DNA from 3 places in the Saccharopolyspora sp. NPDC049426 genome. Region 3 is predicted to be linked to each of the others. Evidence: riboswitches for the same ligand, from Rfam matches in the RefSeq annotation. Region 3 holds a riboswitch; each other region holds the start of a gene.
The links. Region 3 has a riboswitch for cobalamin ahead of AB0J78_RS09705 (ABC transporter substrate-binding protein). Riboswitches for the same ligand answer to the same signal wherever they lie in the genome.

Region 1 (4,273 bases), on a different contig from region 3:
CGTCGAAGGACTCCGCGTCCGGCTGGCCCTCCTGGTGCAGGTCGTGGTGCAGCTCGGCGTGGGTGACCAGCTCCCAGATCTGGTTGCGCAGCGCCGGTTTCTTCTCCGGGTCCAGGTCCGTGACCAGCGCGTACTCGTCGAGCAGCTGCTCCAGCTTGGCGATGTCGCCGTAGGCGTCGGCGCGGGCCATCGGCGGGATCATGTGGTCCACCACGGTCGCGTGGCCGCGCCGCTTGGCCTGGGTGCCCTCGCCCGGGTCGTTGACGATGAACGGGTACACGAACGGCATGTCGCCCAGCACCGCGTCCGGCGCGCAGTCCGCTGCCAGCCCCAGGCCCTTGCCCGGCAGCCACTCCAGGGTGCCGTGCTTGCCCAGGTGGATCACCGCGTGCGCGCCGAACTCCTCGGCCAGCCAGCGGTAGGCCGCCAGGTACTGGTGCGAGGGCGGCAGGTCCGGGTCGTGGTAGATCGCGATCGGGTTCTCGCCGAAACCGCGCGGCGGCTGGATCAGGATCACCACGTTGCCGAAGCGCAGCGCGGCGACGTAGATGTGGCCCTCGTCGTCGACGTAGAGGCTGCCGGGAGGGGCGCCCCAGTGCTCGGTCATCGACGCCCGCAGCTCTTCGGGAAGGGCGTCGAACCACTCGCGGTAGCGGGTCGTCGGGACGCGGATCGCGGCCTCGGACATCTGCTCCTCGGTCAGCCACTCCACGTCGTGGCCACCCGCGGAGATCAGCCGGTGGATCAGGGTGTCGCCGTCCAGGCCGGTCACGTCCAGACCGCCGAGGTCGTACCCGGCGTCCTCCAGCGCGCTCAGCAGCACGACCGCTGAAGCGGGGGTGTCCAGGCCGACGGCGTTGCCGACGCGGGAGTGCTTGGTCGGGTAGGAGGAGAGCACCACGCCGAGGCGCTTGGCGGAGTTGTCCACGTGCCGCAGCCGCGCCAGCGACACGGCGGTGGAGGCCACGCGGGCCGCGCGCTCGGGGTCGGCGACGTAGACCGGGATGCCCTCCGGGCCCTCCTCCTTGAAGGAGAACGGCACGCTGATCAACCGGCCGTCGAACTCCGGCACGGCGACCTGCATCGCGGCGTCCATCGGCGACAGCGCAGCGTCGCTGTCGGACCACACCGCGCGGCTGGTGGTCAGGCACAGGCCCTGCAGCACCGGGATGTCGAGCTCGGCCAGCGCACCGGCGTCCCAGGAGTCCTCGTCACCGCCCGCGCTGGCGTCGGCGGCGACCGCACCTCCCGCGGCGAGCACGGTGGCGATCAGCGCGTCGCACCCGCCCAGCAGTTCGCGCAGACCGGCGGCGTCGGACAGCCCGCGCAGCGAGCCGCAGAACACCGGCACCACGTTGGCGCCGGCGGATTCGACCTGGTCGGCGAGGGTGTCGACGAACGCGGTGTTGGCCGCCAGCGCGTGCGCCCGGTAGAAGACGACGCCGATCGTCGGGCGCGACGGGTCGTGCTCGCGCTCGCCGTGCAGGCCGAACTCCGGCATCGACTGCGGTTCGGTGAACCCGGTGCCGGTCAGCAGCACCGTGTCCGACAGGAAGTGCGCCAACTGGGCGAGGTTCTCCGGGCCGCCTTCCACCAGGTAGGCCAGGGCCTGGGTGGACACACCGGCGGGCACCGTGGACAGCGTCATCAGCTCGGCGTCCGGGGTGGCCTCACCACCCAGCGCCACGGTCGGCAGCCCCGACGCCAGCACCGCGTCCAGGCCCTCCTCCCAGGCGCGGCGGCCGCCCAGCAGCCGGACCACGACGACGTCAACGCCGTCCAGCAGCGCCGGAACGTCCTCGGCGGCCACGCGGGAGGGGTTGGCGACGCGGTAGTCGGCCTCGGCGGCACGGGCGGCCAGCAGGTCGGTGTCCGCAGTGGACAGCAGCAGAACTCGGGCGTCGCGGGCAGGCTCGCTCACGGTGATCCTCTCTCGGGGTGCGCGCCCCGGCGGGGGTCACGGCGGCAGGAGTTCCTGGCTCCCGGATCCTCGCGGCGCCCCGCCTTCCCGCCCTGCGCAGGGCGTGGCTGTCGGGTCCGCTCCCCGGTCACAGTGGCGCGACCGCCCCGGCCTCACACCGGGTTCCTCCACGTCACCGCCGTACTGGCGCAGCCATCCTATCGAGCCCGCGATCACCCACCACCCCACCAACGATTTCGCGAGAAAGATCTCCTTCAGTGAGTACGACTCGTCTTGCTCAGCGGTGCGGGTGGGGGAACCTGAGCGGCTCCGTGGCTCCGGGCGCCACTCCTGATGTATGCCAATACACGGCGTCGCGGCGTCCTCCCCACGGAGCCGCTCAGAACCCCCGGCGGTGCAAGTTGCTCGGGTGGTGAAAGAGAAAGCACCTTAGGTGCTTGCCTGACGTGTCGATCAGTAACCCGCGGTCACGTCCACCAGGCCGAGGAGTGGTTGTCCTGCCATGTGGCGGCGGACGTTCTCCTCGACCCTGCGTGCCAGGGCCGGCATCTGCAGTGACGGCGGGTTGGCGGTGTGCGGGGAGATCAGCGCGCGCGGGTGGGTGAACAGCGGGTGCCCTTCGGGCAGCGGTTCCGGGTCGGTGACGTCGAGCGCGGCACCACCGATCCGGCCCGCGTCCAAGGCCTCGACCAGCGCCTCGGTGTCGACCAGGGATCCCCGCGCGATGTTGATCAGCCACGCGTCGGACTTCATCGCGCGCAACGCGGCGGCGTCGATGAGCTTCGAGGTCGCCGAGGTCGCCGGAGCCGCCACCACCACGAAGTCCGACTCCGCGAGCACCTCGCGCACCCCGTCGGCGTCCTCGGACGGCCAGGTCCGCTCGGCGCCCAGCACCGGCTTGCCGGAGCGGTTCACCGCCAGCACCCGGACGGCGAAGGGACGCAGCATCTCGATCAGCGCCTTGCCGATCCCACCGGCGCCGATGATGCCGACGGTCGAGCCGGCGAGGCTGCGCATGCCCTCGGGACGCTGCCACGTGGTGGCCCGCGCCATCGCGGCCAGCTGCCGCGCACCGGCGAGCATCAGGCCGAGGGTGTGTTCGGCGACGGTCTGGGCGAAGGTTCCCGCGGCCGAGGTGAAGGTCAGGTCCTCGCGCAGCGCGCCGGAGGCCACCCAGGATTCGATGCCTGCCGATGGCAGCTGCACCCATTGCAGGTCCGGGCGGTCGTACTCGCCGAACCGGCTCGGTTCCCCGCCGAACCAGACCAGCGCGTTCGCCTCCTCCGCCGAGCTCAGCTCAGCACCGGCCGCCACCACGGCGGCTTCCAGCTCGGGCTGGGCGACCGGACCAACGTGGACCTTCACGACTCTTCCTCTCTCACGTACTGCGAACTCGTCCTGGGGGAACGTCAGCCCTCGATGAGCTGCGCCAGCGCGGGCAGCTGGGTCTCGTCCTCCAGCGCCGAACCGACCGCGACCACGTCGGCTCCTGCCCGCAAGAACTCCGGAGCGTTGCGGGCGTTCATCCCTCCGGTGGCCACCACGCGCAGCGAGGGGAACGGGCCCTTCATCGCGCGGAACCAGCTGCTGCCCAGCTCAGCGGCGGGAAAGGCCTTCACCCACGACAACCCGAGGCGCAGCGCCTGCTGGACCTCGCTGGGCGTGGCCACCCCGGGCACGTGCGGCAGGTCGAGTTCGGCGCTCAGCCGCACGATCTCGGCGTCGAGGCCGGGTGCGATGGTGAAGGCCGCGCCCAGGTCGCGGGCCGTGCGCAGCTGGTCGGGGGTGATGATCGTGCCCGCGCCGACCGGGCGGCCGCGTTCGGCTCCGGCGCGCACGGCCGCTGCCAGCGAGGGCTCGGCCTTCGGCGTCTCGATCGGGACCTCGACGGCGTCGATGCCCAGGTCCCAAGCTCGTTCGGCCAGTTCTGCGGTCCGCTGCGGATCCATGCCGCGCAGGATCGCCATCACCGGCTTGGCGAACAACTCCTCCAACAAGGGCACTTCTCACTCACTCCCGTCGAATCGCAGTGCGCCCCACTGCTCCTCGTCGAGCGCCAGCCAGCGCGCGAGCGACTGGGCGTCGGGCGGTGCGGTGTGGTCCTCGGTGCTGCGCAGGCTGTGCGCGGCCAGCAGGTGCCCGCGGCGCAGGCAGCGCTCGTCGTCCTCGCCGCGCAGCACGCCGGAGAGGAACCCGGCCGCGAAGGCGTCACCGGCGCCGACCGGTTCGACGACCTCGACCGCCGGAGCGGGCACGACGGTGCGGCGCTCGCCGAGCGCGTAGGCGGCCTCGGCGCCGTCCTTGACCACGACGGTGACCGGAGAGTCGAGGAGTTCCCTCACGTCGTCGGCG
Region 2 (4,273 bases), on a different contig from region 3:
GTCGCGCTCTGCACCTTCATGAACTGCCTCGACGGCTTCGACGTCATGGCGGTCGCGTTCACCGGCCCCTCGGTCACCGAGGAGTTCGGTCTCAGCGGTTCCCAGTTCGGACTGCTGGTCTCGGTCGGCCTGATCGGAATGGCCCTGGGTTCGATGCTGCTCGCGCCCTTCGCCGACCTGATCGGGCGTCGCCCGCTGATCCTGATCAGCCTCGCCTTGGGCACGATCGGCATGTTCGGCGCCGCGATGGCCCCCTCAGTGCTCGTGATGGGCCTCTTCCGGCTCGTGACCGGCATCGGCGTGGGCGGCATCCTGGCCAGCACCAACGTGATCGCCAGCGAGTTCTCGAACACGAAGAACCGCGGGCTCGCCATCGGCATCTACACCGCCGGGTACGGCATCGGCGCGACCCTCGCGAGCCTCGTCGCGAAGACCACGGTCGGTGGTGACTGGCGGATCGTCTTCTACGCCGGCGGTTTCGGAACCCTGCTCGCCCTGATCGTCATCGCCGTCCTGCTGCCCGAGTCGATCGCCTTCCTCGAGCAGCGCCGTCCCCGCGGTGCCCTGGAGCGCATCAACCGGACCCTGGCGCGAATGGGGATGGACTCCACCAGCACGCACGACCTCGACCGGGCGAGCTCGGCTCGCAAGGACGCCGAGCAGGCCGGTTCGGGCTGGTTGAGGCAGCTGCTCGCCCCCACGATCCTGCTCTGGATCATCTTCATCACCATCATGTTCGGCTTCTACTTCGTGAACAGCTGGACCCCAACGCTTCTCGCCGAGGAGGGGCTTTCGAAGAGCGCTGCGGTCACCGCCGGGATGGCGATCTCGATCGGCGGCACCGTCGGCTCCGTGCTCTACGGCCTGGCCGCCCGGGTGCGCCCGCCGCGGGTCGTGCTGATCGGGTTCTCCCTGCTGTCGGCCGCGATGATGGTCGTGTTCATCCTGAGCACCTCGATCCTGTGGCTCGGATTCGGCATCGGCGTCATCGTCGGCGCGCTGATCAACGGCTGCATCGCCGGTGCGTACACCGTCGGGCCACCGCTGTACCCGTCCAACCTCCGCAGCGTCGGCATGGGCTGGGCGCTCGGCATGGGCCGGATCGGCGCCATCCTCTCCCCGACCATCGCGGGGCTGCTCAAGGACGCGGGCGCCTCGGCGACCCAGCTCTACGTCGGCGCCGCCGCAGTCGTCGCGCTCTGCGCGGTCGCCCTGGTCGCGGTGCGCAAGCACGACCCGGAATCCGCCCCGGCAGCCGAGGAACCGGTCACGACCTGAGGAATCCAGCCCTGGTCCGCCGCGAAGTTCGTGCCCCACACGAGATCGGGTGTGGGGCACGAACTTCGTCGCGTCGGCCGGGGGAAGCCGACGCCGCCCTCGACGTCGCCGCGGCACATCTACCGCTGGGTGGCCAACGCCTCCGTTGCGGCTGCGCTGCGGCTGGACTCGTTGAGCAGGCCGAAGGAGAAGCCGAGCACCGCCCACATGCCCGCGAGCTCGGCGAGCGAGGCGAGCCGGAACTGCCACAGCAACGCGGCGGGAACGTCGGCCGGTATCGGATCGGGGTTCGCCGGCCAGGCCCACAGCGCAACGCCGGCGAGCACCGCTGTCGCTGCCGCGGTGGCGGTGGTGGACCGGCTCGGGTTCCACCCGCGGGCCCGCAGGTAGCCGTGCAGGTGGTGGGCCGCGAGCACGATCAGGATGCCTGCGGCGATGAACGAGAAGTACGCCAGCGTCCGGCCCGACACCGACTCGGTTTCACCGACGCCGGGCGGATTCGCCGGGTACTTCAACGCGGGCAGCAGCGACACCGCGAAGAATCCCACCGCGGTCAGCTGGAGGCTGCGCCCGAAGTCGGTGCGCGCGGTCGTCCGATGACGGACGCTGGCGAACACGACCGCGAAGATCACGCCGATGGCCACCCCCACCAGCACGGCGGCGACCATGCCGCCGACCACCTGGACGGGCCGGGAGAACATCTCCTCGTGCGCGTGCTCACCCGAGGCGTGCGAGCGAGCTTCTTCGATCCCGAGCGATGCCTGCAGCGGGGCTTGCACCAGCAGCAACGACAACAGCGCTGCGGTCAGACCGGCGAACGCTCCGGCGAGCAGACCGCGCCGGAGGATCGCGTTGAACGGCGAGCTCATCACGCCCCCGCTCAGTGGCACGGGACGCCGAGGGCGTGCCTGCCGTCGTGGGTGAACTCGTGCACGACATCGGCGGCCTGCGCGAGCAGGAGGCCGTTGTCCTGCAGCACGACGTACAAGGCCACCAGGGCGAACGCGGCGAGCGCCCAAGCCCAGGCCGGAACGTGGATGCGTGGTGCGGCAGCGGACAGAGCAGGAGCGGTCATGTCGAATCCTCTTTTCCATCTCTCGTGGAACTCGGTGCGTGCCGCAGCCGGTCTCCTGGCTTCCGGATCGACGCTTCCCCTGGCCTTCCCAGTCACCTGCCGGTGTCCAGTGGCGCTGTCAGGGTCGCTCCCCGGTCACAGTGGCGAGGACCACGCCGGATTTCCACCGGCTTCCCGTGCACTGCGGCATCCGGAACGGTAGAGGGAGATCCGCGCGGGCACAACAGCCGATCAAGCGACGAACGTCACCGCGCGCCTTGCGCACGACCGTTGTTCAGGTGCAATGACTTCGTGGACGATTCGACCGCTCGCCTGCTGGACCGATGCACCCGATCCCTCGCTCGCGCACCCGAGCATCCCGGGAAACTCTTGCCGTGGGCGGAGTTCTGCCGTCCGCTTTCCGGCCTGCTCTCCTGCAACGTGCGAGAATGGCAGCGGCTGGGCGGTTTTCAACACCACCGGGCCGCAACCGTTCTCGTCGCCTTCCGCGCGTCCTGGCTCGCGTTGTGCGCGACGGTTCCCGAACGCCACCTGGGCCTGCCCATCCCCTCGCTGGCCACCGCACGGGCCGCGGTCGACGACCGGGGGATGCTGCAGGGACTCGTCCTCGACCCCCATGCCACCGAAAATTCCTGGTGGACCACCGTTTCCGGTTTCCTCTCGCCCCTCACGGAGGGACTCGCCTCCCTGGGCGGTCCGCCGCCCGACAGCGACCAGTACTGGGGCAACGCCGTCGGCTTGATCGGTGAAGTGCTCCGGCGCATGGCCACCGACGGGGCCGGCGGGAACGTCTTCGACACCGCCGTTGAACTGCGCAACGCCACCGGACGCGACGACCTGCTCGACCTCAGCAGCACACCACGCGGTCTGCGCTCCCGGCGCCGAACCTGCTGCCAGCTGTGGCGCGCCAACGTCGGTTGCTGCACCGAGTGCGTGCTCCACAACGCACCCCGATCCAGGCGGCCCCCACGCGGGTGAGCGTCGAACCGATCAGGAGACCGGTAGCCCGACGAGGGCGGCTGCGGCGCCGAGTCCAGCGCAGATCGCCAGCACCCTCAGCATCGGCCAGCGCAGGGCGAACACGAGCACGAGGGCGATCGCGGTGATGGCGGCTGCGACAGGCCGGATGCTGGCCAGATCGGGCAGGTTCAGCGACAGGGGCCCGAGCTGCTGGAGATGCGTGCTGGCGAACAGGGTGTGGCCTGCGAAGTACAGGGCGAGGTTGGCGATCACACCGACCACAGCGGCGGTGATCCCGGTCAGCGCGGCCGACAGCGCGTGGTTGTGGCGGAGTCGTTCGACGTGCGGGGCGCCCAGCAGGATGAACAGGAAGCACGGCACGAACGTCACCCACGTCGTCAGCAGCGCGCCCAGCACGGCGGCGACCCACGGGTTGAGCGTCCCCGGATTGTTGTACGCGCCGAGGAAGGCGACGAACTGCACCACCATGATCAGCGGCCCCGGAGTCGTCTCGGCCAACGCCAGGCCGCGCACCATGTCCGAGGCCGACAGCCACCCGTAGACCTCCACGGCGCGCTGCGCGACGAAGGCCAGAACGGCGTAGGCGCCACCGAAGGTGACCAGTGCCGTTCCGGAGAAGAACACCCCCTGCGTGGTGAACACGCTGCCCGCACCGGTGAACAGGGCGACCGCTGCGACCGGCAGCCCCCAGGCGATCAGCCCGACCGCCAGGATCTGCAGCCCGCGGCGCAGCGAGGGCGTCTCGTGGTGCAAAGCGCCGTCGGAGATCAGCGGTGCCGTGCCGTCAGCGGCACCGTCGCTCTCGGCGCGGTTCATGATGTGCGGGGCGAACCGGGCCAGCAGCCAGCCGATCAGACCGGCGGCGGCGATGACGATCGGGAAGGCGATGCCGAACACGGCGATGGCCACGAACGCCCCGACGGCCAGTGCGATGAGCGC
Region 3 (4,273 bases):
GGGCCAGAAGGACGGCGAAGGCCGGAACGCCCACCAGCGCGGTCATGACGCCCACCGGAACCTCCTGCGGGGCGGCGACGGTGGTGGCCAGGACGTCCACCCACACCAGCAGGATCGCGCCCAGCACGGCCGTGACCGGCAGCAGCGCGCGATGCCGCGGGCCCACCAGCAGCCGCGCGGCCTGCGGCAGGACCAGACCGACGAACCCGATCGCACCGGCCGCCGCGACGAGCGTGGCGGTCAGCAGCGCGGTGGTCACCAGCAGCACGATCCGCAGTCGCGTGACGTGAACGCCCAGCGCCGCGGCCGTGTCCTGCCCCAGCGCGAAGGCGTCCAGCGCCCCGGCCCGCGACAGGCACAGCAGCAGGCAGACCGCGCACACCGCGCCCGAGACCGCCACGTCGTTCCAGCGGGCGCCGGAGAGCGAACCGAGCAGCCAGAACAGCACGCCCCGGGTCTGCTCGGCGTCCGCCGAGGTGATCACGACGAACGACGTCAGGGCCGAGAACAGCTGCGTCCCGGCGACACCGGCCAGCACCACGTGCGTCGTGGTGCCACCGGCCACCGCGCCCAAGGTCATCACCAGCGCGAACGCGACCAGCGCACCGGCGAAGGCGCCCGCGGTCAAACCGATCGCGCCCGCGCCCAACCCGAGGATCACCACCAGCACGGCACCTGTCGAGGCGCCCGCTGACACGCCCAGCAGGAAGGGGTCGGCGAGCGGGTTGCGCAGCAACGACTGCAACACCGCGCCGCACACCCCGAGCCCGGCGCCGCAGATCGCCGCGAGGACCGCGCGCGGCAACCGCAGCTGCCAGACGATGCCCTGCCCGATCCGCGACACGTCGGTCTCGCCCAGACCCAGCCGCGCGCCCACCACGCCGGCCACGTCGGCCACCGACAGCGGAGCCGGACCGAGCGTGACCGCCACGGCGATCGACAGCAGCAGCAGCGGGAGCCCGGCCAGCACGATCAGCGAGGAGGGCAGGCGCCTGGTCCTCACCGCCGCTCCAGCTCGGCCAACCGGTCGGCGAGCCGTTCGATCCCGGTGATCGTGCGCATGCTGATGTTCATCTCGGTGCCGGTCATGCTCATCCACCGGCTCTCGCCGACGGCGGGCAACCGTGACATCGCGGGGTCGGTGCGCAGGAATTCCTGCTTGGCGGCGAGGGAATCGCCTTCGCCGTCGCGGGTGAGGTCACCGAGCACCAGCAGGTCGGGGTCGCGGGCGAGCACGTCCTCCCACGACACCTGCGGCCACATCGAGCGCACGTCGTCGTAGGCGTTGCGCACCCCGAGGGTGCGGGTCATGATCGCCGGAGAGCCGGTCGAGCCTGCCACGTAGGGGGATTCGGTGCGGGCGAACCAGAACAGCACCGAGGTGTCCCGGTGGGCGACGGCCTTGCGCTGGGCGTCAGCCACCCGTTGCCGCAGTTGCGCCACCAGCGCTTCGCCGCGCTGCGGGACGTCGAAGATCGTGGCGATCTCCTGCACCTCGCGGTAGATGTCGTCGAGCTCGACCGGCTCGGCGAGGGGTGCTTCCTCGGGCAGGCAGTTGGAGGGGGAGAGGTAGGTGGGGACTCCGAGCTCGGCGAAGCGCTCCCGCGAGGCCACGCCCTCGTCGGTGAACACCGCCTGGTAGGCGCCCAGCACCACGTCGGGCTCGGTGGCCAGCACTGATTCGAACGACGGGTTGTTGTCGGAAAGCCGCGGCACCCGGGCGTTCTCGGCGGCCAGCGCCGGATCGACCGGATCGGTCCAGGTCGCGGTGCCCACCATCCGGTCCGCCAGTCCCAGGGCCAGCATGATCTCGGTGGTCGACTGGTTGAGGCTCACCGCGCGGCGCGGCGGTTCGGACACCGAGACGTTCGCGTCGCAGTTGGGCAGCGACACCCGAGGCGGAGCCGACTCCGTCGCGGGTGCGTTGCAGGCGGCGAGGGCGGTGGCGCAGAGCAGCATCAAGCCCGTGCGCGTCCAGCGTAAGAACACGTTGTGCGGAAATCCTCACCCCAGGCCCATTCGCGAGACCTGGTCGGCCGATTCCCGGAGCCGGGTGCGGATCCGGGGAGCCGGCAGGTCTTCGGGCTCGGGCTCGACCGGGCGAGCCGCCTTCCCGGATCGAGTGCGATCCAGTGGCTCGGGCTCGTCCGTCACCCCTACCGCTGCGCGTCAGCTCCGGCTTCCGACCGGATTCCCATCGGCCACACGTGGCACGACCGGCTCGCGATCGAGTCTAACCGGCGGGGGTGCGGTCGATCCGGCGGCCGTTGCGACGAATCGCCTCGACCGCCCGAATCGCCCGCACCCCTCACTGTTGACCTGCGACGAGTCCGCGCGGAAATCCACCGTGGACTACTGGTGCGTGCCGCCGTCGACGCGGATCTCGGTGCCGGTGATGAAGGCGCCGTCGTCGGAGGCGAGCATCGCGACCACGCCGGCCACGTGCTCCGGCGGTGCGAAGCCGCTGCCGAGGGCGGGGGAGAGCTTGGTGAACAGGTCCCAGTCGGTGTCGGCGGGCAGTTTGTCCGCGGTGGTCTCGGTGATGCCGCTGCGAATTCCGCCGGGCACCAGCGATACCGCGCGCAGGCCCTGCTTGGCGTACTCCAGGGCGATGGCGTGGGTGAACGACTGGATGCCGCCCTTGCTGGCGGCGTAGGCGGCCATGTAGGGGTGGGCGAAGTTCGCCGAGGTCGAGCTGAAGTTGATCACCACGCCGCTGCCGGTCTCCAGCAGCGCGGGTAACGCCGCGCGGGTGACCAGGAAGGTGCCGGTGAGGTTGACCGCGAGGATCCGGTTCCACAGCTCCAGCGAGCACTCGTGCGTGTGCGCGCTGTGCAGCATCCCCGCCGCGTTGACCAGCACGTCCAGCCCGCCCAGCTGCTCGGCCGCGGCCGGTACCGTCGCGTCGACGGCGTCCTCCTGGGAGATGTCCAGCGGCAGGGTTCCCAGCCGGTCGCAGGTGCCGGCCTCGGCCGCGCGCCGCGAGGTCTCCTTCAGCCCGGTCTCGTCGATGTCGGTGGTCAGCACTCTGGCGCCCTCGTCGAGCAGGCGCAGCACGCTGGCCTGCCCGATCCCCGACGCTCCACCTGTCACGAGCACGCGCTTGCCGTTGAGCCTGTCCATCGCGATCGCGTCCTTCCGCACCCTCGAACGCCCCGACCGGGCCTTCGTGAGGCTCAACGCACGACGCGGCCGGAAGTTGCTCACCAACCGGGGCGGGGCGGTCGATCGTCCGGTGTGGACGAATGTGACGAACGTCGGTCACAGCGGGTGGATCTCGGGCTGGACGCCACACGGAGCGTTAGTTAGGTTAGGCGCACTTAACTCGCTGCGAGGTGTGGAAATGCGCTGGATGCGGACCCTGGGGCTGATCATGGCAGTCCTGCTGGGAATCGCCCTGACCGGCTGCGGCGCGGCCGGTCCCGAGAACGACGAGCCCGCCGCCGGATCGGCGGACGGCCAGTTCCCGGTCACCATCAAGACCGCGTTCGGTGACGTCACCGTTCCGGAGCGTCCCCAGCGGGTCGTCGCGCTGGGATGGGGCGACGCCGAAACCGCGCTGAGCCTCGGGGTGCAGCCCGTCGGTGCCGCCGACTGGCTGCCGGTGGGTGGCGACGGCGTCCCGCCGTGGATCCCCGCCGACAAGCGCTACGCAACACCGCCGAAGATGCTCGGCACCATGGAGGTCGACATGGAGGCCGTCGCGGCGCTCCAGCCCGACCTGATCCTCGACACCCGCGCCAGCGGCGACAAGGAGCGCTACAACCTGCTCAACCGGCTCGGCGTTCCCGTGGTGAGCATCCCGCCGGGCGGGGAGAGCTACCTGACCACCTGGGACCAGCAGCTGGACATGGTGGGCAAGGCACTGGGCAAGTCCGCCGAAGCAGCTCAGCAGAAGGCCGGCCTGGAGGCCAAGTTCCAGCAGGCCGCCGCCGCGCACCCGCAGTTCGCGGGCAAGACCGTGGCCGTCGGCGCCAAGATGGTCGGCTCCTACGGCGCTTACGTCAACGGCGGTTCGCGCCTGGAGTTCATGGAGCGGCTGGGCTTCCGCCAGTCACCGGCCGTGCAGGCGGTCGCCGGGGACAACTTCTTCGTCAGCGTCTCGCCCGAGCGCATGGACCTGTTCAACGCCGACCTGACCGTGATGTTCCCGATCGGCCTGTCCGCCGTCGAGGTCGACAAGGACCAGATGTTCCAGTCGGTGCCGTCGGTCCGCGAACGCCGCGCCGTCGTGCTGCACGACGAGCAGGCCGTGCAGGCGTTCTCGGCGGGC

Region 1: linked by a shared signal. The riboswitch ahead of cobN (cobaltochelatase subunit CobN) and the one ahead of AB0J78_RS09705 (ABC transporter substrate-binding protein) in region 3 are both predicted to bind cobalamin.
Region 2: linked by a shared signal. The riboswitch ahead of AB0J78_RS20725 (CbtB-domain containing protein) and the one ahead of AB0J78_RS09705 (ABC transporter substrate-binding protein) in region 3 are both predicted to bind cobalamin.

Annotation. Positions count from the first base shown of each region.
Region 1 covers NZ_JBFAPZ010000005.1:176,697-180,969, reverse strand. Annotated here, with positions in the region: gene cobN (cobaltochelatase subunit CobN) at 1-1,921, opposite strand, end outside; cobalamin riboswitch at 1,970-2,089, opposite strand; gene AB0J78_RS12625 (D-isomer specific 2-hydroxyacid dehydrogenase family protein) at 2,375-3,286, opposite strand; gene AB0J78_RS12620 (bifunctional 4-hydroxy-2-oxoglutarate aldolase/2-dehydro-3-deoxy-phosphogluconate aldolase) at 3,331-3,924, opposite strand; gene AB0J78_RS12615 (sugar kinase) at 3,928-4,273, opposite strand, start outside.
Region 2 covers NZ_JBFAPZ010000009.1:144,927-149,199, forward strand. Annotated here, with positions in the region: gene AB0J78_RS20715 (MFS transporter) at 1-1,278, shown strand, start outside; gene AB0J78_RS20720 (CbtA family protein) at 1,398-2,147, opposite strand; gene AB0J78_RS20725 (CbtB-domain containing protein) at 2,159-2,353, opposite strand; cobalamin riboswitch at 2,381-2,554, opposite strand; gene AB0J78_RS20730 (hypothetical protein) at 2,774-3,331, shown strand; gene chrA (chromate efflux transporter) at 3,344-4,273, opposite strand, start outside.
Region 3 covers NZ_JBFAPZ010000004.1:165,237-169,509, forward strand. Annotated here, with positions in the region: gene AB0J78_RS09700 (iron chelate uptake ABC transporter family permease subunit) at 1-1,003, opposite strand, end outside; gene AB0J78_RS09705 (ABC transporter substrate-binding protein) at 1,000-1,989, opposite strand; cobalamin riboswitch at 2,054-2,236, opposite strand; gene AB0J78_RS09710 (SDR family NAD(P)-dependent oxidoreductase) at 2,353-3,123, opposite strand; gene AB0J78_RS09715 (iron-siderophore ABC transporter substrate-binding protein) at 3,344-4,273, shown strand, end outside.